Regions from separate parts of the Weizmannia sp. FSL W8-1119 genome, predicted to be linked through region 2. Evidence: riboswitches for the same ligand, from Rfam matches in the RefSeq annotation. Region 2 holds a riboswitch; each other region holds the start of a gene.
What was found. Region 2 has a riboswitch for thiamine pyrophosphate ahead of thiT (energy-coupled thiamine transporter ThiT). Riboswitches for the same ligand answer to the same signal wherever they lie in the genome.

Region 1 (4,724 bases), 1.0 Mb from region 2:
GAATGTCGTCACGGTCATCTTTTTCCGGTTCCTGGCAGGAATGGGTCTGGGCGCGCAGCCGGCGTTATGTGATACATATTTAAGCGAATTGATTCCGTCGGTAAAACGCGGGAAATATATTGCCTGGGCGTATACGCTTGGTTTTCTCGCCGTTCCTGTTGAAGGATTTCTTTCCCGTGTCCTTGTGCCTTTAAGCCCCATGGGATTGGATGGATGGAGATGGGTGTTCCTGCTTGGGGCGGCAGGGGGTGTTTTCGTCTTGATGGCGGCGCGTACGCTTCCGGAATCTCCGCGCTGGCTTGCCACTAAAGGAAGAATGCAGGAAGCAGTTGCATTACTGGAGAGATTTCAGAAAGGAAAGAAAGAGGCCGGGATGGTTTCAAAATTACAACCTGAGCCTGCAGACCAAATGCCAAAGGGAAGTACTTTGAGTGCTGTCTTTCAAAAAAGATTATGGAAAAGTACGGTCATGCTTTACATTTTTCAAATTTTCCAAACGATTGGCTACTACGGCTTTGGGACGCTTGCGCCGCTTGTACTCGCATCAAAAGGCTACACTGTCACGCATTCACTGGAGTATATCGCCTTGTCATTTATCGGCTACCCGCTCGGATCATTACTTTCTGTTCCGCTTATCGAAAAAATGGACCGTAAATGGCTGGTGTGCTTTTCCGCTGTTTGTATGGGTGTATTTGGCGTTTTATTTGGAATCGGCGGTTCGCCTTTTCTGGTCATTGTATTTGGATTTGCCTATACACTTTGCAGCAATATCTTTTCAAATGCTTTCCACGTACTGCAGGCGGAAATCTTTCCAACTGAAATCCGTGCGAGTGCTACCGGAATGGCATACAGCATCAGCCGTATTATGAGCGGCCTTATGCCGTTTATGCTGCTCCCGGTACTGGAAAATGAAGGTGCAACAGCGATGTTTATTATTGTTGCAATAGCAATGCTGATTGTCGTATTGGATATCGCACTACTGGCGCCAAAAACGACAGGACGTTCGCTCGAAAATATAGAGAGTCTATCTGAACCGCAACTGTTTGGGAAAACCAGGGTCCACCTTTAAAATGAAAAAGAATATACAGGCAAGCAGAATATTGATGGCTGGAAAAGTGATCAGACATTTACCAAAAGAAAGTCTCATACAAAGGGGTCCTATCCGATAACAATTGAAAGAAGGGCTCGCCTTGAGAAATCAGTCAATATTTAATACTTTATCACTTAGTGAAAAGTTCAAGTGGTTTTTCTTAGGGCAAACAGTCTCTTTATTCGGAAGTGCGATGACTCCTGTTTCTCTTGCTTTTGCAATTCTTCAAGTTAAGCAGGGCCAACATCTATTGGGGTATATACTTGCGGCTGCGGTTCTCCCTAATATTTTGATGCTGGTTATCGGCGGCAGTATTGCTGATCGTTACAGACGAGATAAATTAATACGCCTAAGTAACCTCGGTTCCGGATGTTCTCAAATGGGGATTGCCATTATCGTCCTTGCAGGCGGAAATCCATATACGATTTTCCCATTGGCAATTATAAATGGTATATTAGGAGCCTTTACTTCCCCTGCAATGCGAGGTATTATCCCTGAATTGGTGGAAAGAAAACATATCAAACAAGCTAATTCACTGTTAAATTTATCACGGAGTGCATCTAAAATTGTTGGTCCTGCTCTTGCAGGGACTTTAGTAGCAATTTTCGGAGGAGGATGGGGGATTGCAATTGATGCGATTAGTTTTTTTATCGCCTCTATTTTTATGAGTAGAGTTCATATTCCTTCACATCCTGTTGTTTCGAAAACTTCGTTCATGCACGAAATGCGCGAGGGGTGGAGTTACTTTCGAAGGCGTCGTTGGATTTGGTTAATAACGGGAGCTTTTGCTTTAATAAATGCAGTCCAAATGGGTGTGTGGCAAGTGCTTGGACCCATTATTGCTAAAAATACCATTGGTTCAACTGGATGGGGTCTAACATTAAGTATAAAAGCAGTGGGTCTTCTTATAGCTAGTCTAGTGATGCTGAAATTACAACTCCGGTATCCTCTTCGGGACAGTTTGATTGCCGTTGCTTTCGGTGGAATACCTCTGATCGTCCTTGGCCAAGGATTCGCATTACCTTATTTATTAATTGTTACAGCAATCGCGGGGGTTGGACAAACGATCTCTGGAATCGGCTGGGATACAACATTACAGCAAGCGATTCCACGTGATAAACTTTCACGGGTACTTGCTTTTGATGACTTAGGAGCTTTTATTACAATCCCCATTGGTCAGGTGATGGCAGTTCCTTTGGCTGAGATTTTTGGATATAAAATGGTTGCTACAGTTGGCGGAATAAGCTTTATCCTTGTTGCCCTCATTCCACTATTAGATCGGTCTATAAGAAAAATGAACCCGGAGAAGGAACGATTTTCTAGTTAACATAATTGAGTAATAAGGTTTTTGCACGGTGCATTTGAAGTTTCTCAACTCAATGCCAGACCGGAAGACAGGGGACTTGATGATTTTATCATATACTTGAAAAAAGACTCGATGTTCTATCGAGACATTTTGCTTCACGGGACCTGCCTTTGTCTACTACAGTTATTTCCGGGCATGGAAGAAGACAAACTGCCTATATAAATTGTTGACCTTTTCTAGATATGTGGTATTATTAAACTATAGGCAATATTTACAATTTAATACACGAAGTCATCCGCTAGAGGTGCCTTTTTTAAAAGGCTGAGATCGAAGTATACTTCGGGACTCTTATGAACCTGATCTGGGTAATACCAGCGTAGGAAAGTGGAAACAGGATATTTGATTTCTTTTCAAATCATCAGCCATTTTCTTACCGAAGAAAGTGGCTTTTTTGTTTTTCATTAGGTTCATTTATGTGGAAATTTTCCAAGGAGGTGAGCTAAATTTCTAACGGTATTAAAGAATTACATGTGATCTCGAATGGCAAAATGCCCGTTGCACAGTTACATGAAATATTAACCGATATTCACCCGTTCGTAACGGCCATCCACATACGGGAAAAACAAAAAACGGCACGGGAACTTTACCAGATAATTGAGTATCTAGCGCAAAACATTCCCCTATCCAAAATGATCATTAATGACCGGGTAGATGTCGCTTTGGCAGCGAAAGCAGCTGGTGTTCAGCTAGCCTTTCATAGCTTGGAAACTTCGATTGTCAAAACCATGTTTCCCTTTCTTAAAGTTGGCCGATCGATTCATTCCTATCGTGAAGGCGTAAAAGCCAATCGGGATGGTGCGGATTACGTCTTGTTCGGCCACATCTTTTTTTCCGGCTCAAAGCCCGGAAAGATACCCAAGGGGCTAAAACAATTAGCCAAAGTGGCACAACTAGACATACCGGTGATTGCGATTGGCGGTATAACGCCAGAAAATGCCCAAAGTGTTATTCACGCTGGTGCAAAAGGGATTGCCGTCATGTCAGGAATACTTGAGGCTCGTGATCCTTTATCAGCAGTTAAGGATTACTACAATGCCTTAATAAATGGAGATGGAAAAATTGACGCGTACATTTGATGTTGTCGTGATAGGCGGCGGAATTAACGGAAGTTCTATCGCCTATCAACTTTCAAAAAGAGGAAGAAAAGTAGCCATAATTGAGAAGAAACAATTAGCATGTGAAGCCTCTAGTGCGGCAGCGGGAATGCTTGCGGCACAAGCGGAGATAGAACAAGACGGTCCACTGTTCCAATTCGCTTTAAAAAGCCAAGCTATGTTTCCTGAACTTGCAAACGAACTGTATGAAATGACTGGAATCGATATAGAGTTTGACCAAAAAGGGATCATAAAAATTGCCGAAACCGATGCTATCGCAGAGGAAGTAAAAAAACAGGTGACCTTCCAGCAAAATTGGGATCCAGCCATAAAGTGGCTTGATTCTCATGAATGTTTGGAAATGGAGCCGTCCCTCTCCTCTAACATCGTTGGTGGCATGTATCTTCCTAATGATGGCCACGTCATGCCGGCAACCTTATCGAAGGCCTTTGCAAAGGCAGCGATTCATTTTGGAACGGAAATTCTTGAAAACACGGAAGTCCTCTCGTTCATCTATGAACGGGAACGTGTCATTGGGGTTAAAACGACTTCCGGTGACATCCATTGCCATCAGGTTGTCCTTGCAACGGGAGCATGGTCAGCACAGTTGATGAAGGATACAGGGATAGACATGCCGGTTTATCCGGTAAAGGGCGAATGCTTTTCCGTTAAATCTGATACCCCTATCCTGAAGAGAACGATTTTTTCCGATAAGAGATGCTACTTTGTACCAAAGCGGAATGGTGAAATCTTTATTGGTGCTACCCAGGTAGAAAATACGTTTGATAAAAAAGTGACGCTTGGGGGAATTGCTTCATTAGTAGAGAGAGCGATCCAATTGGTTCCCCAAATAAAAGATGCCAAGTGGGAACGAGCATGGGCAGGTGTTCGGCCGCAAACAGGGGATGGCCTCCCGTACATAGGAGAACATCCGTTTAAGAAGGGATTGTTTATTGCAGCGGGGCATTACCGTAACGGTATTTTATTAAGCCCGGTTACTGGTCAACTGATAGCTGATTTATTGGAAGGCCATCCAGATGATACGCTTCTCTCCGCTTTCAGGATTGATCGAAACAAGCAAAAGGTTCATTAGGAGGTCTATAATGGTTATTACAATAAATGGTGAGTCCGTTTCATTACCAGAACAGATTGTATTTGTCACAGATTTACTTAA
Region 2 (4,724 bases):
GAATTCGCGCATAGAAGCAGAAAAACACCGTCGAATTGCGGCGGTGTTTGCAGCACTTTAGTCCTGTTGATCGATTTTTTTCAGCGGTTCTTTCGCCGGCCCTTCTACCACTTCGCCTGTACAAGCAAACCGCGAACCGTGGCACGGGCAGTCCCATGTGCGGTCTCCCGAGTTCCATTTCACTTCACAGCCCATATGGGTACATGTCGTATCGACCAGATAGAGGTTCCCGTCCTAGTCTTTGTAGGCGCCTGCCCGCTTTCCGTTAATACGGACAACGGCCCTTTCGTCATTTTTTAACGCATCTAAAGATTGATCCCGCATGTCAAGTTTTCCTTTGACGAGCTGCCCGGCAACGTCGGTATTCGCAGGTGTGTACAGATGCAAATGTATTTGCACGTCATGGTATGCCCTTTTTCCGTTTTGATTTTTAATGGGCTGCCAAAATCGATATCTTTCGCAGTGGTTTGTTCAAAAATCGGGACATTTTTGTCCATTAAATATTCAATCAGTGCTTTTAAGTACGAAAGCGGATGGAACTGTGCCTGCCCGGCCATTTTCACCGCTTTTTTCCCGGGAATCCCGTCCGGCAGCGAACCGATCCATTCTCCCGGGATGCCGAGGGTTTCATACGCCTGCATTTCTTTTTCCAGTTTTTCAATATATGCATCGGAATTGGTATAGAGAAAGGCATCCTGCCGCGAAAAATCACAGCGGATCCCGTGCTTCAGGTCGTTTGTTCAATGAACGATGCAGCTGTTTCGTTTGCTTTGTAATAAAGGGATGCTTTTTCTTTTCCTATATGCTGGATCAATTCATCATAAATGAGCCCGTGCTGTGCGGTGATTTTTGCCGTCGTATGCCCGCTTGTGCCATTTGCAATGGATCCGGCATCAAACAGGATCGTTTTATACCCTTCGTTTGCCAGCAAATAGGTAGTTACAATCCCGGCCATTCCGGCACCCACAACGGCCACATCGGCTTCCATATCCTGCGTTAACGATGGAAATTGCGGCATCGTGACCGTTTTGCGCCACAACGGTTCAGGAGATTGCGGCATTGAAGTTCCGTTCATGATTTGACCTCCCCGAAAGACTGTTATGTATAGTCTTCCCCGGGGAGGCCGGTCTAAACATTGCGATTTAGCTGTTGAGCAATTTATCCGTAATCTGGCGCATGATATCGCCTCTTGAGATGACGCCGACAACACGCCCTGCCTGATTGACGACCGGAAGCTTTTTAAAATGGTGTTTTGCCAGAATCCTGAGCGCATTTTCAAAATCGTCTTCAGGCCTTACCGTATACAGTTCCCGCCGTTTCATAATCTTTTCCACCGGGAAGTCCAGGCTGTGCACCAATTTTTCATTAAAGTCTTCCTGCTCATTTACCACGATCGTAATATAAAAATCGTAAACGGTCCGTGCCTTTGGCTGCAAAAAGCGGATGACATCCCCGTCACTGACCATGCCGAGCAGCTTTCCTTCCGCATCCACGACCGGTACGCCGCCGATCCGGTGGTGGGCAAGCACCTTTAACAGTTCCCGGATCGTCGTCTCTTTTTTTACCGTAATGACATCGCGGATCATAAAATCTTTGACTTCCAATTTTCTCGCTCCTTTTTATCCATCCATTTACAAATTATTGTAAACCTTTGCGGGGAAGGAAGCAATGAAGAAACCGCCTATTGTGCGCCATCCACGTACTTCCCGTGATCCGGGAGCGCGATTTCATCAAATCCGGAGACAAGGGCCTCAAGCCCTTCCCGCAAGCCGGCGCCGGACATCGGGATCCCGTGGCCGCAAAGAGCAGTTTCCGGCTTTAAGGCAGCCAATTTTTCAACTGAGCGTTTTGCCGCCTTCCAGTCGTTTGTAAAATAGCGCGGCGGCCCGTTTACTTCCTGCTTTTGCACCAGCACTTTCCAAAATTCATCCTGTCTGACGGTGATAAATGCGTCCCCCGCGATCAACACGTTGTCTGCTTCCCTGAAGAACGATACATGCCCGTTCGAATGGCCGGGCGTATGGATCCATTTCCAGCCCGGCAGAAACGGGACCGTCCCGTCTTCGGGAAGGGGTTGGACAGCCTTGCCAAGATCAACTGGTTCATTCGGATATATCATGGAAATCTTCGCCAGCAGGCCGCCTTCAACAGTCGGATCGGGATCCGGATACGTTTCACGCCCGGTTAAATAGGGCAGCTCCAATGGATGTGCAAAAACCGGCACGTCCCATTTTTCCAATAATGGCGCAATCGCACCCACGTGGTCAAAATGGCCATGCGTTAGTAAAACCGCTTTTGGTTTTGCCTTTTCCCCGAAGCGTTCCCGCACGGCTGAAAATATCGCGCCGGCGGAACCCGGCATGCCGGCATCCACGAGGACAAATGTACCGGTTCCGGCCCTGCCGATCAGACACACATTTACAATTTGGATGGTAAAGCAATAGATATCCGGCAGCAATTCCCTGCCTGTTCCGCTTTCAATCGAAGTCATCGGGATGATCCGGCGGCCAAACGGGTGATGAATGTCTTTATCCATAAAATCCCCTTTCTTTCATTATTCCTTCTTTTTATCCTTTCCCGTTTCTTACGGCCATTACCCGTTCTGCCGGCCATGATCAACTGAAAAAGCGGTGAAACCGAACTCCGGCTTTACAAGGCGCCTGTTTCCATAAAGCCTCCTGCCTGAAGTGAAAACGGCAAGGCGCAGTTGCCTTGCCGTTTTCAAGTTGCTTTTACGCCGCATGCCTGTGCTGATTGCGGTATTTTGTCAGCAGCTGCGGGGCGGCATTAAAGAGGATCGCCGCAACAGCTGCGCATAAAATGCCATTGCCAATCATCGTGACGCCGTTCGTGATGAAAGAATAGAGAAACGCCGACTGCCCTTTAGGCGCATAGGAACCCCAGAAAAACACGCCGGCCACGAAATGCCAGAAATAGCGGGCGAAACTGCCGGCAAGAACAGAAAGGCATATCCAAAAAGTCATCGTGCCCCTTTTGGCATGGCGGCAGCTTCTTTCGATAAGCGGCCGAAAAAGCCCGGCAAACCCGATGAATGAAAAAGCGACCGGATATTCCATGATGCCCTGAATCGGGTTGAGAATATCATTTGCATCACCGGTGACGATCTGCAGCAAGCTCCAAATAAATCCCGAAGCAACACTTGCTTTAAATCCCCAGCGAAAAGCGACTACAAAAACCGGCAGCATGGCAAACGACAGAGAAATCGCGGACGTCACCTTAATGGACGGCAATAAGTCCAACACGAGCGCGAACGCCGCAAAAATAGCCGCTTCAATCATAGCCTGTAAACTTAATTTGCCCATAAAAAAATCCCCCTTTTGGTATGCATGAACATAACGAACCATGGGAGGACAAAAGAAATTCCACATCCCTACGCCGGCATTAACCGGACAGGTTCAAAGGGTCAGAACATGGCGTTCACTCTCAGCTTAACGCTCCCCCTGTGGTTACGTTCATGAAATTGTCACCTTTATGATAAACTTTTTGCCACAACATTTCAACAAAAAATTTAATTTTTTGGCAATAACAGCTCTGGAAAATTGTTTTTCGGCGAATTGACGCGTTCAGATACGGCATACATTTCCATTAGGTCTGCATCATACTGCGAAAGGAGTGGCAACAGCCGGCCCGCCTCAGTGACCGATGTGTCCAGCCATTTTTCTTCATCTTCCCTGCGTAAAATCACCGGCATCCGGTCGTGAATTTTTGCCATCATCCTGTTCGCCTTTGTCGTTAAAATCGTGCAAGTAAAGACCGGATTCCCTTCCTGGTCCATCCATTTTTCCCAAAGCCCGGCCATCGCAAAAATGCCCCTGTTCTTAAGACTGATCCGCATCGGCGCCCGGGTGCCGTCTTTTCGGTTCCACTCAAAAAAAGAATCGGCCGGAATGAGGCAGCGCCGCCTTTTCACTGCCTCCCGGAAACCCGGTTTCTGAAATACGGTTTCGCTTCTGGCATTGATCATCTTATGCCCGATTTTCGGATCTTTTGCCCAGGAAGGAATCAAGCCCCATTTTAAAAAACCGAGTCTGTACTGCCCATGGGCGCTGATCACGGCAGCCACCATTTGCGAAGGCGCGACATTATAACTTTTGGCATATTCACTGCTTGAAAAAGAAGCTTTGGCATGGAACCTTTTTTCCAATTCATTTACAGATGCCGTTAACGTGTACCTCCCGCACATCCAAATCCCGCCTTTCTTTCTATCCTGAAAATATTGCCCGCTGATTTTCATCCTCTGCCATACCGCGTATGAAGCGGCAAAGATGCCCATTTTTCCCCATTTTACACAAAAAACAGGCAGATAAAAAGGATTTGGCCCAGTTGCACCAAATCCTTTCTCTGTTCCGGAACGCACCGCTTGTTAACCCTGCCCCCGAGCTGGGATGTTTGCAGCAGTTCCCGGTTTTTCTTCTCTTTTTCACATTCCGCTCTTTAGGCCTTGTTTCTTTCAAGAAAATGCCGTTTCCGAAGCAAGGAATCGTTCCGGCAGGGAGCGAGCACGGTTTCCATCCCCTTTTTCACCATCCGCTTTCCGAATCGTAAGGTTAAAAGCCGCGCCGGTTACCGGTTTAACGCCGCGTCTTCTTCTTCGATCCGGCGCAGCCGTTCAGCTACTTTTTCCGGTGTAAGGCCGTGTTCTTTTACATATAAATTATTTGGCACGGTGCGGCATTCATGCGAGCAGCTCCGCATATATTTAT
Region 3 (4,724 bases), 750 kb from region 2:
CCGCCAAGCATCACTTTGCCGCCATCCGCCTTTTCAATCCCGGCAATGATATTTAACAGCGTGCTTTTTCCGCACCCGCTCGGCCCGATAAAAGCGCAGAACTCACCTTTTTGGATCGTTGCGGAAATGCCGTCGAGCACTTTTTTCCCTCCAAATGTTTTCGTAATGTCTTCCAATTGCAAATACGTCATGGCCGGTTTGGAAGAAATTCGTTTGTGTAGGCAGCCTTGATGTTAATTTTTTTCTTAATGACTTTATGGTCATAAAGGAAGTCCATATAACGGCGCCACACTTCTTCCTTCTGTACCCCCCATTCCGCGGCATCGTCCTGGTACTTCGTGCTCAGCCACTTCTGGCTGGCGCGGACAAGCCCTTTATTTGTATCCGGCACGTCCTGAATCAGGATATCGGCAGCCTGTTCCGGGTGCTTGATCGCAAATGTATAACCTTGCGCCGCAGCCTTCATAAAAGATTTGACAAGGGTTTTATCCCCTTTGGCCAGTTTTTCGCTTGTAATGATGACCGGGCTGTAATAATCAAGCGCAGGGTCGAGATCTTTGACCATGATAAGATTCAGTTTTTTCCCGTTCCGCTCTGCCTGGATGCCGTCCCAGCCGTAATAAATCCATTCAAAATCCGCTTCACGTCCGATTGATTTGAAAAAATCCGTCTGGCCGAGCACGATATTTTTTACTTTGCTGTAGTCGGCGCCGTATTTTTCCATGACCGTTTTGATGACAGCTTCTTCAGACGGCGAACCCCAGCCGCCGTAGCGTTTACCTTCAAAATCTTTCGGAGAAGTGATGTTGTCTTTTTTCAAAGAAGCAAAGCCGGAAGTATTGTGCTGGATGATCGCGGCAATGGATACAATCGGGATTCCTTCCGTCCTTGCCGTGGTGACATTTTCCTGATAGCTGATCCCGAAATCCGCTTTCCCGGAGGCCACCATCTGTTCAGCCGTGATATTGTCTCCCGGCTGGATAATTTTCACATCTAGGCCCTGCTTTTGAAAATAATGTTTTGTTTTAGCCACATACAGGCCGGTATGATTGGTGTTCGGAAACCAGTCCAGCACAACCGTCACCTTTTGCAACGCTTTTTTGCTGCTGTCCTTCTGCCCGCTGCCGGCACATCCGGCAGCAAGCAGCAACATGGCCGCCTGCAACATGATTAAAATTTTCTTCATTGATGATCTTCCTTTCGATATACCCATGGTGCGGATAGCCTTTGCAAACATTCAACAGCGCCGTATAAAAGAAATGTGAGCCCAATGATGACAGCGGAGATGGCAAACAAGCGGGCAGTCATAAAAGATTTTGTCGCCCTTGTCAGCATGACGCCGAGCCCTTCGCTTGCGCCGAGCCACTCACCGATAATGGCACCCATCACACTATATGTAACGGCAATTTTTAAACCTGAAAAAAAGTAAGGGAGCACAGCCGGAAATTTGACTTTCATGTAAATTTGCCCTTTTGAAGCATGCATGGTCTTTAACAGTTTCACCAAGTCATCATCCACCGTTTGAAACCCTTCCAGGATGCTCAATGCCAGCGGGAAAAAGCAGATTAAAATGACCACAATAACTTTTGACTGGAGCCCGAATCCGAACCAGACGATGAAAAGCGGCGCAATCGCCACAATCGGAATTGTTTGCGAAACGACCAGTAGCGGCCGGACCAGCATCCGGAAAACGGGAACCATATCCATAAAAACGGCAATCGCTGCGCCAATCATAATGGAAAAGGCAAGCCCGATCAATACTTCTTTTGCAGTTTGCCAAATATTGGGCCAAACCATCCATTGCAGATTTTTCAATTCCTGCCATACTTCCGTCGGTTTTGGCAGCATCCATTCACTGATATGAAAGCCGGCCGTTACCCCTTGCCAGACGAAGAGCAAAAAAATGAGCCAGGCAGCCGTGAGCGCCGTGTTAACGAACAGGCTGCGGCGCTTGTTCGCGATATTTTGCAATTTTTTCATCCATTGTCACCCCGGTGCTTGGCCGGTAATGGATTTTGATCGATGTGATGACATCAATCGCACCGGCTTGGACGCAAGCATCCTGCGCTTTTTTGATGATCCCAAGCAGTTCGTCAAGATCGCCTTCCATCGTCGTTTCCATTGCCCCAACTTCATAACGTACGCCGGCGTTTTGAACAACTTCGATCGCGCGGTCGACGACACCGTATAAGTCATCACTTTTAATATGCGGGACAACTGAAAAAGAAACCGTTACTTGATTCGATTTTTCCATCAAATTTTCCTCCTTTTTTTCAAATAAAAAAGCTTTCATTGCATGCGCAAGAAAGCCTGTCCATCCAAAACATGCCGAAACATGCTTCAATATGAGACTCCCTACGCTGGCATTATCCAGATCAGGTGAAGGGTCGATGCAAAACGGCATCCTCTCAGCCAAAACCGGCTCCCCTGCTTTTTTTCTTGTCATTTTATTGTAACATGAAAATCATCCTTTTTGGCAAACATTTTTCAATTCTTCAATTCCTTAGAACGTCCGGGCCTGCACAACGCCCCTCATTTATGCTTTAAAGGCAGGGATTCCCCTGCATGCCAACCCAAAGTTCCGACTGTTCAAGCGCATATGCGACATCCAGCAGCCAATGTTCATTTCCTTTCGGCGCCACCAGCTGTATCCCGAAAGGAAGCCCGGCCGCCGTTATATGGACCGGCAGGCTGATCGCCGGCTGCCCGGTTAAATTGGCGAGCTGCGTAAATGGGGAAAACGTTAAGCTCGGCTCAAACATTTCATAGACAAGCGCCTGCTGCTTTTCTTTCGGGAGCCCGGTGACGCCAAACAATCGATCCCGCTCTTTCCCGGTCTGGGTAAGCTCCCCGATTTTCGGCGCAGTAAAAGCAGTTGAAGGCGTAAGATACAGATCATACGTTTCGTGGAATCCCGCCATTTGTGCTGCGGCCTTATCCCACTCCGCAAGGCTCTTTGCGTATTCTGCCGCCGTGACATTTTTCCCGGCAGCATACAAGACCCACGAAACCGGCTCCATATCTTTTTCCGTAAGCGGGCGTCCAAGTGCGCTTTCCAAATCCGAAAGTTCCGCCGCCATTTCCCCGCAGTTCATTAAATAATAGTTTTCCATCAGCCGTCTGCCGTCAACGCCGTTTTCGGCTTCTTCCACAAGATGGCCCTCCTGCTCCAGCCATTTTGCCGTTTTATAGACAGCCTGTTTTGCGTCGCGGCTGACAGGCGTCCCGACCGGCGATTCAACCGAAAATGCGATCCGGTATTTTTTCGTTCCGCTCTGTTTTAGTTCCTGTACATATCCCGGAAAAAGCGGCGTTTGAAAAGCAGCGGCGGGTTCCACAGTTTGCAGCACATCGAGGAGCGCTGCGCTGTCTCTGATTGTTTTTGCCAGCACGAAGTCAATGGCCGCCCCTTGCCATTGCCGTCCACGTCCCGGCCCGACTGGTGTCCTTCCCCTTGTCGGCTTTAATCCTATTAAACTTGTAAAAGAAGCAGGAATGCGGATCGATCCGCCGCCGTCGCTTGCACCGGCAACCGGTACCATCCCGGAAGCCACCGCAGCCGCGGAACCGCCGCTTGATCCGCCGGGTGAAAAATGGGGATTCCACGGATTGCGCGCCGGACCGTAAAGTTCAGGTTCCGTAATATTTTTTAATCCAAATTCCGGTACGTTTGTATGTCCGAGAATGATAAACCCCGCTTCCTTCAATTTTGCCGTAAAAAAAGCATCTTCTCTGGCACGGTTTTGCTGCAGCAGTTTTGATCCGGATGTGAGCAGCTCGCCCTTTACCGCCTGGGAAATGTCTTTGAGCAAAACCGGCACGCCGGCAAATGGCTGCTCATCTGTACGGAGCGCGGCCGCTTCCTTCTTTGCTTTCTCAAACCGTGTCCGGATGACGGCATTTAAACGCCTGTTTGTTTTTTCAATCCGGGCCATTGCCGCCTCCAACACTTCTTCCACACTCACTTCTTTTCGCTTTATGAGCCTGGCCAGTTCTGTTGCATCATACGATAGATATGCAGATTGTTCTATCTCAATCCCTCCATTCAATCTTATATTGACTGAATTTTATGGATATGTCAAAACCTGCGAAAACCGTTTAACCCTTTTTCTACCGGGTAAAAGTGCACTATCACCGTTAGGAGGCAGATAGAGATGGCAAAAGAAGTAGTTGGCATTTACACAACATTGCAGGAAACGATTAACGCAGTAGACCGGTTGACCGCAGAAGGCTACAGCACTTCCGATATTTCCATTATTTCAAACGGGAATGATGGGACTTTATTGAAAAACCAGACCGGCGCAAATGTGGACCACACCTCTTCTGCCCCGGATGAACAAAACAGCTCTCTCTGGGAGAAAATCAAAGGGTTCTTCAAGCCGGGCTATTATGACGAAACGACAAGAAAACTGACCAATCTCGATCTCCCGCAGGACGAACTGGACCGCTATTCGGCCGAAATTGATGCCGGACACTATCTTGTGCTCGTAGATAATGATGCTTCTGCCCTCAATGAAACGGCCGCTCCCGGAACAGCCGATCCTGCCGCAGAAGTTTCCGGCCAAACAACAGGATCCGGATTGAAAAACGAATTTGGCGAAAACTACTCCACGACGCAGGAGAAATCTAAACAGGCCGGCCGCTAAGTTGAATAGGGCAACCCCGCGCGCAAAAAGCGGGTTTGCCCTTTTTCTTTACGTTGATGATGAAGGATCAGGCGTAAC
Region 4 (4,724 bases), 670 kb from region 2:
CCTGCCACGACAACAAAAGATGCTTTAGAAAAAAAGCTTGCCGCTGCCGCCGGCAAAAACTATGTGGACTACGCTTTTTACGGCGGATTAGTCCCAGGTAATCTCGATCAGTTAAAAGAACTTTCCGATTGCGGTGTTGTTGCTTATAAATGTTTTATGGCCAGCTGCGGAACCGATTTGCCGGGAGACTTTAAAAATGTAGATGATTACACGCTTTATGCGGGGATGAAAAAATTAGCCGAGCTGGGACATATTTTATTGATTCATGCAGAGAATGCCGCCATTACCGATGGGTTAGCAGAGGAGATGATCAAACAAGGGAAAACAAGTCCGGCTGATTATGTTGCAACACGGCCGGTATTTACAGAAGTGGATGCCATCAAGCGGGCGCTGTATTTTGCGAAACAAACCGGGTGCAAACTGCACTTTGTCCATGTCAGCAGTGCGGAAGGGGTGGAAGAAATTACGAAAGCGCGGAACGAAGGACAGGATGTCACGCTTGAGTCATGCCCCCATTACTTTACAATCGCAACAGCCCAATTTGCGGAAATCGGCCCGCTTGCAAAATGTTCCCCGCCTTTACGCAGCGAAGCGGAGCAGGAAAAACTTTGGGAAGTATTGAAACAAGGAAAAATCGATATGCTGACATCCGACCATTCCCCTTGCCCGCCTGTAATGAAGGACAGCGAAACCGGAAATATTTTTGAGGTATGGGGCGGCATAACCGGGTGCCAGAATAATGTCGATTTGATGTTCGATGAGGCTGTCAAAAAGCGCAATATTCCCATTACGCAATTTACGCGCATGATTGCAACCAACCCTGCCGAACGTTTTGGCTTAAAATCGAAAGGGGAAATTGCGCTCGCAAAAGATGCGGATCTCCTCTTTCTCGATCCCGACCGGCCATACACGGTAAGTGCGGAAGACCTCTATTACCGCCATAAGCACAGCCCGTATATCGGCAGAAAAATTGATTGCCGGGTTACGAAAACTTTTGTAAGAGGACAGCTCGTATTTGATCTGGATGGCGGTGGTATCAAGGGTGAGCCGGTTGGCAAATGGATCCGGCCAGCGAAGGTTTCAGACTATGCCGGAGTGCCGTCATAATGCCAACAGCATCAGGCTCTGCTTTCAAGAGCCTGATTTTGCTGGCATAAATTTTGGCCGGTTATCAATAGCTGGCATCCTGTATGCGCCGTGGCAATGCCTTCATTCCTCCCCGGTGTTTCGCTCAAAACTTACGGTTGCTTACGGTATGATTGATCATCCTGCCCCATCCTTTATTTTTTTGTAAAACTTTTATCAAAACATAGCCAAAAATGGCCCCTGCAAAAGAACTTAAAAAGAAGGCAGGGATAAATCCGAAAAGCGTTGATGTTTGGCCGAGCAGAAAAACAGCAATGGGATAACATGCCAAGGCACCGAGAATGCCCGTCCCCATGACCTCCCCGACAAAGGCAAAAATGAGCTTATTCGTCTTCGCGTAAAGATAAGCTGCCAAAAACGTGCCGATCATGCTTCCCGGAAAGGCAAAAATACTCCCTGTCCCAAGCAAGTTACGTAAAAGCGAGGATATAAAGGCTTGCGCAACCGCATAACCGGGGCCGAGCAAAACAGCCGAGAGTATATTGGCAAAATGCTGTACCGGAAAAATTTTTGCAAAACCGACCGGGATATAAATCAAGCTGCTGGATGCAGTCGTTACAGCCGCAATAACTGCAGTTGCTGTTATTTTTTGTGTTTTTCTCATTAGAACCAAACTTCCCTCCTTTTTAGTTGCGAATGAAAATCAGACCGGCCAGTCTTGTTTTTTATCGTTCATATCCCAAAATAAGTATTCATACTTTGAGGCCATTTGAAAATGGCGTTCTAAGGCCATCAGTTCCGTTTCTGATTTTCCGCTTGCCAGTTGGTCCATTAAGTCAATTAACCACTGCGTTCCGGAGCCGAACGTTTCTGAAGAATAGGTTTCGATCCATTTCTTGTAAGGATTGGCCTCCAATGTGTCTCGATGATTTACTTTTAGCAGTTTCCCAATTTCCCAATAATCCCAGGCACACGGCAACAAGCAGGCAACAAGTTCAGCCAAGCTTCCATTGGCGGCCACTTGCAGCATATAACTCGTGTAAGCAAGGTTAACCGGCGTTGGTTGGGTTGCTTCTAAATCCGTGCGTGTAATGCCAAACTCGGCAGCGTATTGGCGGTGCAGTTCCATCTCAAAATGCAACGATTCATGGAGCACCGCAGCAAATCTCGTCATCATGCCGAGGTTACCCGCTTTCACAACACCCATGGCAAACAGTTTTGCGTACTCAACTAAATATACGTAATCCTGCTTTAAATAATAGATAAATTTATCTCTTTCTAAAGTTCCGTTCCCCAGTCCCACGACAAAAGGATGGTTATGGTTTTTCTCCCAAATCGGTTGGACATTTTGATATAGCCTTTCTGTAAAAGATCGTTTCAACAATGATTCCTCCTTGTTTACCGGGAAACCGATTGCGGTTTGCAGGCTGGTTTCTCCCTTTGCCCCGAGCGATGGCCAGAGGCGGCTCCTCAAAATAAAAAACCCGCCCTCCATCGGAAAGCGGGTGTATCAATTACAAATCATCAGGTGTAATTTCATCACCTACTTCCCTTCGCTAGTACGAACTAGATCAGGTTCAAAGGGTACTTCTCAGCCAACCCGGCGCCCCTAGTAGACTATTGTGAATATTCATTTTCATTACTCTTACCATATCATAGTCCCGAATTTTGTGCAACAGCAAATTTATTGCCCGTAAAATATGGAAAAAAGCACAGGATGTTACCCCAAATGCTACCCGTACCATGCTTCAGTTCCCGAGATACGGTATTTTTTTTACAGCCAACCACATCAGCGATTACTTGTATGGATTTTCCTTCTGCACGAAGGGTGGAAATCTTCACCATGGATAAACCTCCGTATTGATTGCGTTTTCATCGTAAACGGTTTATCATGCTCTTTTTTTCATTTATTTAGCTTGTTGCATTTGATTATACAACTAGCCTTTTGTAAGTTTATCAAAAAAACCTATATAATCTACTATTGAATTTTCAAAATAATCACCTAAATAAATATCGAAATGTCCACAGTCATACTCTTTTATCGTTGCTTTCTTGGAGCGTTTTGCACACTTTATGGTTGCCCAAGCAGGTGCTAATGTATCTTTCCGACAAACCGCATAAAATATCGGTATTCCTATATTTTTAGTGTATCTACTAGGCGAATATTTAAAGAATTCTAAAACTGTTCTTGCGGGGGCTTTATTCACAAACTTTAAATTTTCAGGCATCAACTTAAAAACCTTTTCGTAGTCAGAAACAGCCATCATCGCTACTTTCCCCGGCGCATCCACCAATTTAATCATGACCGGATGATACCCGATAATAGAAGATAAAACGTCGGCTATGGCAAAGGGGAATATTTTTAGGGCAGATAGCGGTGAGATCGTTTTCATTGTAGCTAAGGTATTTGTATATGGACACTGTGCCACGGTTGCAAGAATATCTATTCGATAAGCTGATAGGGTTATAACGTGTCCCCCACTAAACGAACTTCCAAACAGGAGTATTTTACTATCATCAATCCTATCATTCTTTTTGATGAAATCAATGGCAGAGTTCCAATCTGCAAGTTGTTCTTTTACATTTATCCGTTGTCTTTTATTTCCGTCACTTGCTCCATGGTTACGATAATCAAATAAAAAGCAGGCATACCCGGCAGCAGCAAACCTTTCAGCATATGCGTCCAACCGCATTTCACGCACTCCACCCAAGCCATGAGCCATTACAATTACCGGGCATCTTTTATCTACATTGGGTAGATATAGCCACGCGCTACACCTTGTTCCATTTGAATAAAAGTCAATATCTTCTCGTCGAAATTGATTGTTCATTTTTCTCCCTTCTCCCGCTTCAGGCGAGCACAAACATTGCACGAAATAGAATTGACATATACGTATAAAAATGGCTCCACAGTGAACTACTTCCACTTCGACGGGTCACTCGAAGTAGGGGCTTCTCGACTTATCGTTACTTTTACGAGCTAACGAAAGCTGACCAAGTGAACTCTCTTGTTCCAAGAGTTTATGTTTCATACTAACCCCAATAAGCGTATGCCTTCTTGTTTGATATTGATTACGAATTATCGACACGGTCTGCTCTATAACCACACGAAGAACAACGATAGATAGAGGCGGTTCCTCAAAATAAAAAAACCGCCCTAATCGGAAAGCGGATGTATAAATTACAAATCATCAAGTGTCATTTCATCACCTACTTCCCTTCGCACGTACATACTAGATCAGGTTAGAAAGGTACTTCTCTCAACCAACTCGATGTACCTAACAGATTTTTGTGAATATTCATTTTCATTAACCTTACCCTATCATAGTCCAATATTTTGTGCAAGAAGATTTATTATCCGTCTTTTAAGTTTTTAAATATGGAAACAAAGCTTAAGGAATGTTGACTCGAATGCTGCCCAAGCAGGAAGAATATACTTGCATTTTTCTGTTTCTCAATAACTCTTTTAAATGTTGTGGGGGGGCTTAATGTTGGTTTGGTTATGATCAGACTACAATTTCATCTTTCCCAAAGAGCCTTTGCCAAAATGCTATACCCCCTGAAGCAGTAGGCAGTCAGACAATTAAAGATCGTGGATTTATTCCACTAAAGAAAACGGATATTGGTAAGAAAATTAT

Region 1: it holds a riboswitch for thiamine pyrophosphate, as region 2 does, so the genes downstream of both, NSQ19_RS11630 (thiamine phosphate synthase) here and thiT (energy-coupled thiamine transporter ThiT) in region 2, are expected to answer to the same signal.
Region 3: it holds a riboswitch for thiamine pyrophosphate, as region 2 does, so the genes downstream of both, NSQ19_RS02735 (MTH1187 family thiamine-binding protein) here and thiT (energy-coupled thiamine transporter ThiT) in region 2, are expected to answer to the same signal.
Region 4: it holds a riboswitch for thiamine pyrophosphate, as region 2 does, so the genes downstream of both, tenA (thiaminase II) here and thiT (energy-coupled thiamine transporter ThiT) in region 2, are expected to answer to the same signal.

Annotation. Positions count from the first base shown of each region.
Region 1 is NZ_JBBOZL010000001.1:2,346,544-2,351,267, reverse strand. Features, by position in the region: gene NSQ19_RS11640 (MFS transporter) at 1-1,069, shown strand, start outside; gene NSQ19_RS11635 (MFS transporter) at 1,191-2,417, shown strand; TPP riboswitch at 2,687-2,796, shown strand; gene NSQ19_RS11630 (thiamine phosphate synthase) at 2,927-3,532, shown strand; gene thiO (glycine oxidase ThiO) at 3,501-4,643, shown strand; gene thiS (sulfur carrier protein ThiS) at 4,654-4,724, shown strand, end outside.
Region 2 is NZ_JBBOZL010000001.1:1,330,663-1,335,386, reverse strand. Features, by position in the region: partial or broken gene NSQ19_RS06360 (FAD-dependent oxidoreductase) at 58-1,075, opposite strand; gene NSQ19_RS06355 (CBS domain-containing protein) at 1,143-1,604, opposite strand; gene NSQ19_RS06350 (MBL fold metallo-hydrolase) at 1,682-2,536, opposite strand; gene thiT (energy-coupled thiamine transporter ThiT) at 2,733-3,323, opposite strand; TPP riboswitch at 3,372-3,472, opposite strand; gene NSQ19_RS06340 (SOS response-associated peptidase) at 3,530-4,204, opposite strand; gene trhO (oxygen-dependent tRNA uridine(34) hydroxylase TrhO) at 4,585-4,724, opposite strand, start outside.
Region 3 is NZ_JBBOZL010000001.1:583,326-588,049, reverse strand. Features, by position in the region: gene NSQ19_RS02750 (ABC transporter ATP-binding protein) at 1-191, opposite strand, end outside; gene NSQ19_RS02745 (ABC transporter substrate-binding protein) at 188-1,186, opposite strand; gene NSQ19_RS02740 (ABC transporter permease) at 1,183-1,980, opposite strand; gene NSQ19_RS02735 (MTH1187 family thiamine-binding protein) at 1,931-2,254, opposite strand; TPP riboswitch at 2,336-2,439, opposite strand; gene NSQ19_RS02730 (amidase) at 2,544-4,031, opposite strand; gene NSQ19_RS02725 (general stress protein) at 4,155-4,646, shown strand; gene prpB (methylisocitrate lyase) at 4,695-4,724, opposite strand, start outside.
Region 4 is NZ_JBBOZL010000001.1:657,071-661,794, reverse strand. Features, by position in the region: gene allB (allantoinase AllB) at 1-1,107, shown strand, start outside; gene thiW (energy coupling factor transporter S component ThiW) at 1,232-1,750, opposite strand; gene tenA (thiaminase II) at 1,790-2,581, opposite strand; TPP riboswitch at 2,618-2,707, opposite strand; gene NSQ19_RS03055 (helix-turn-helix domain-containing protein) at 2,740-2,931, opposite strand; gene NSQ19_RS03050 (alpha/beta hydrolase) at 3,024-3,917, opposite strand.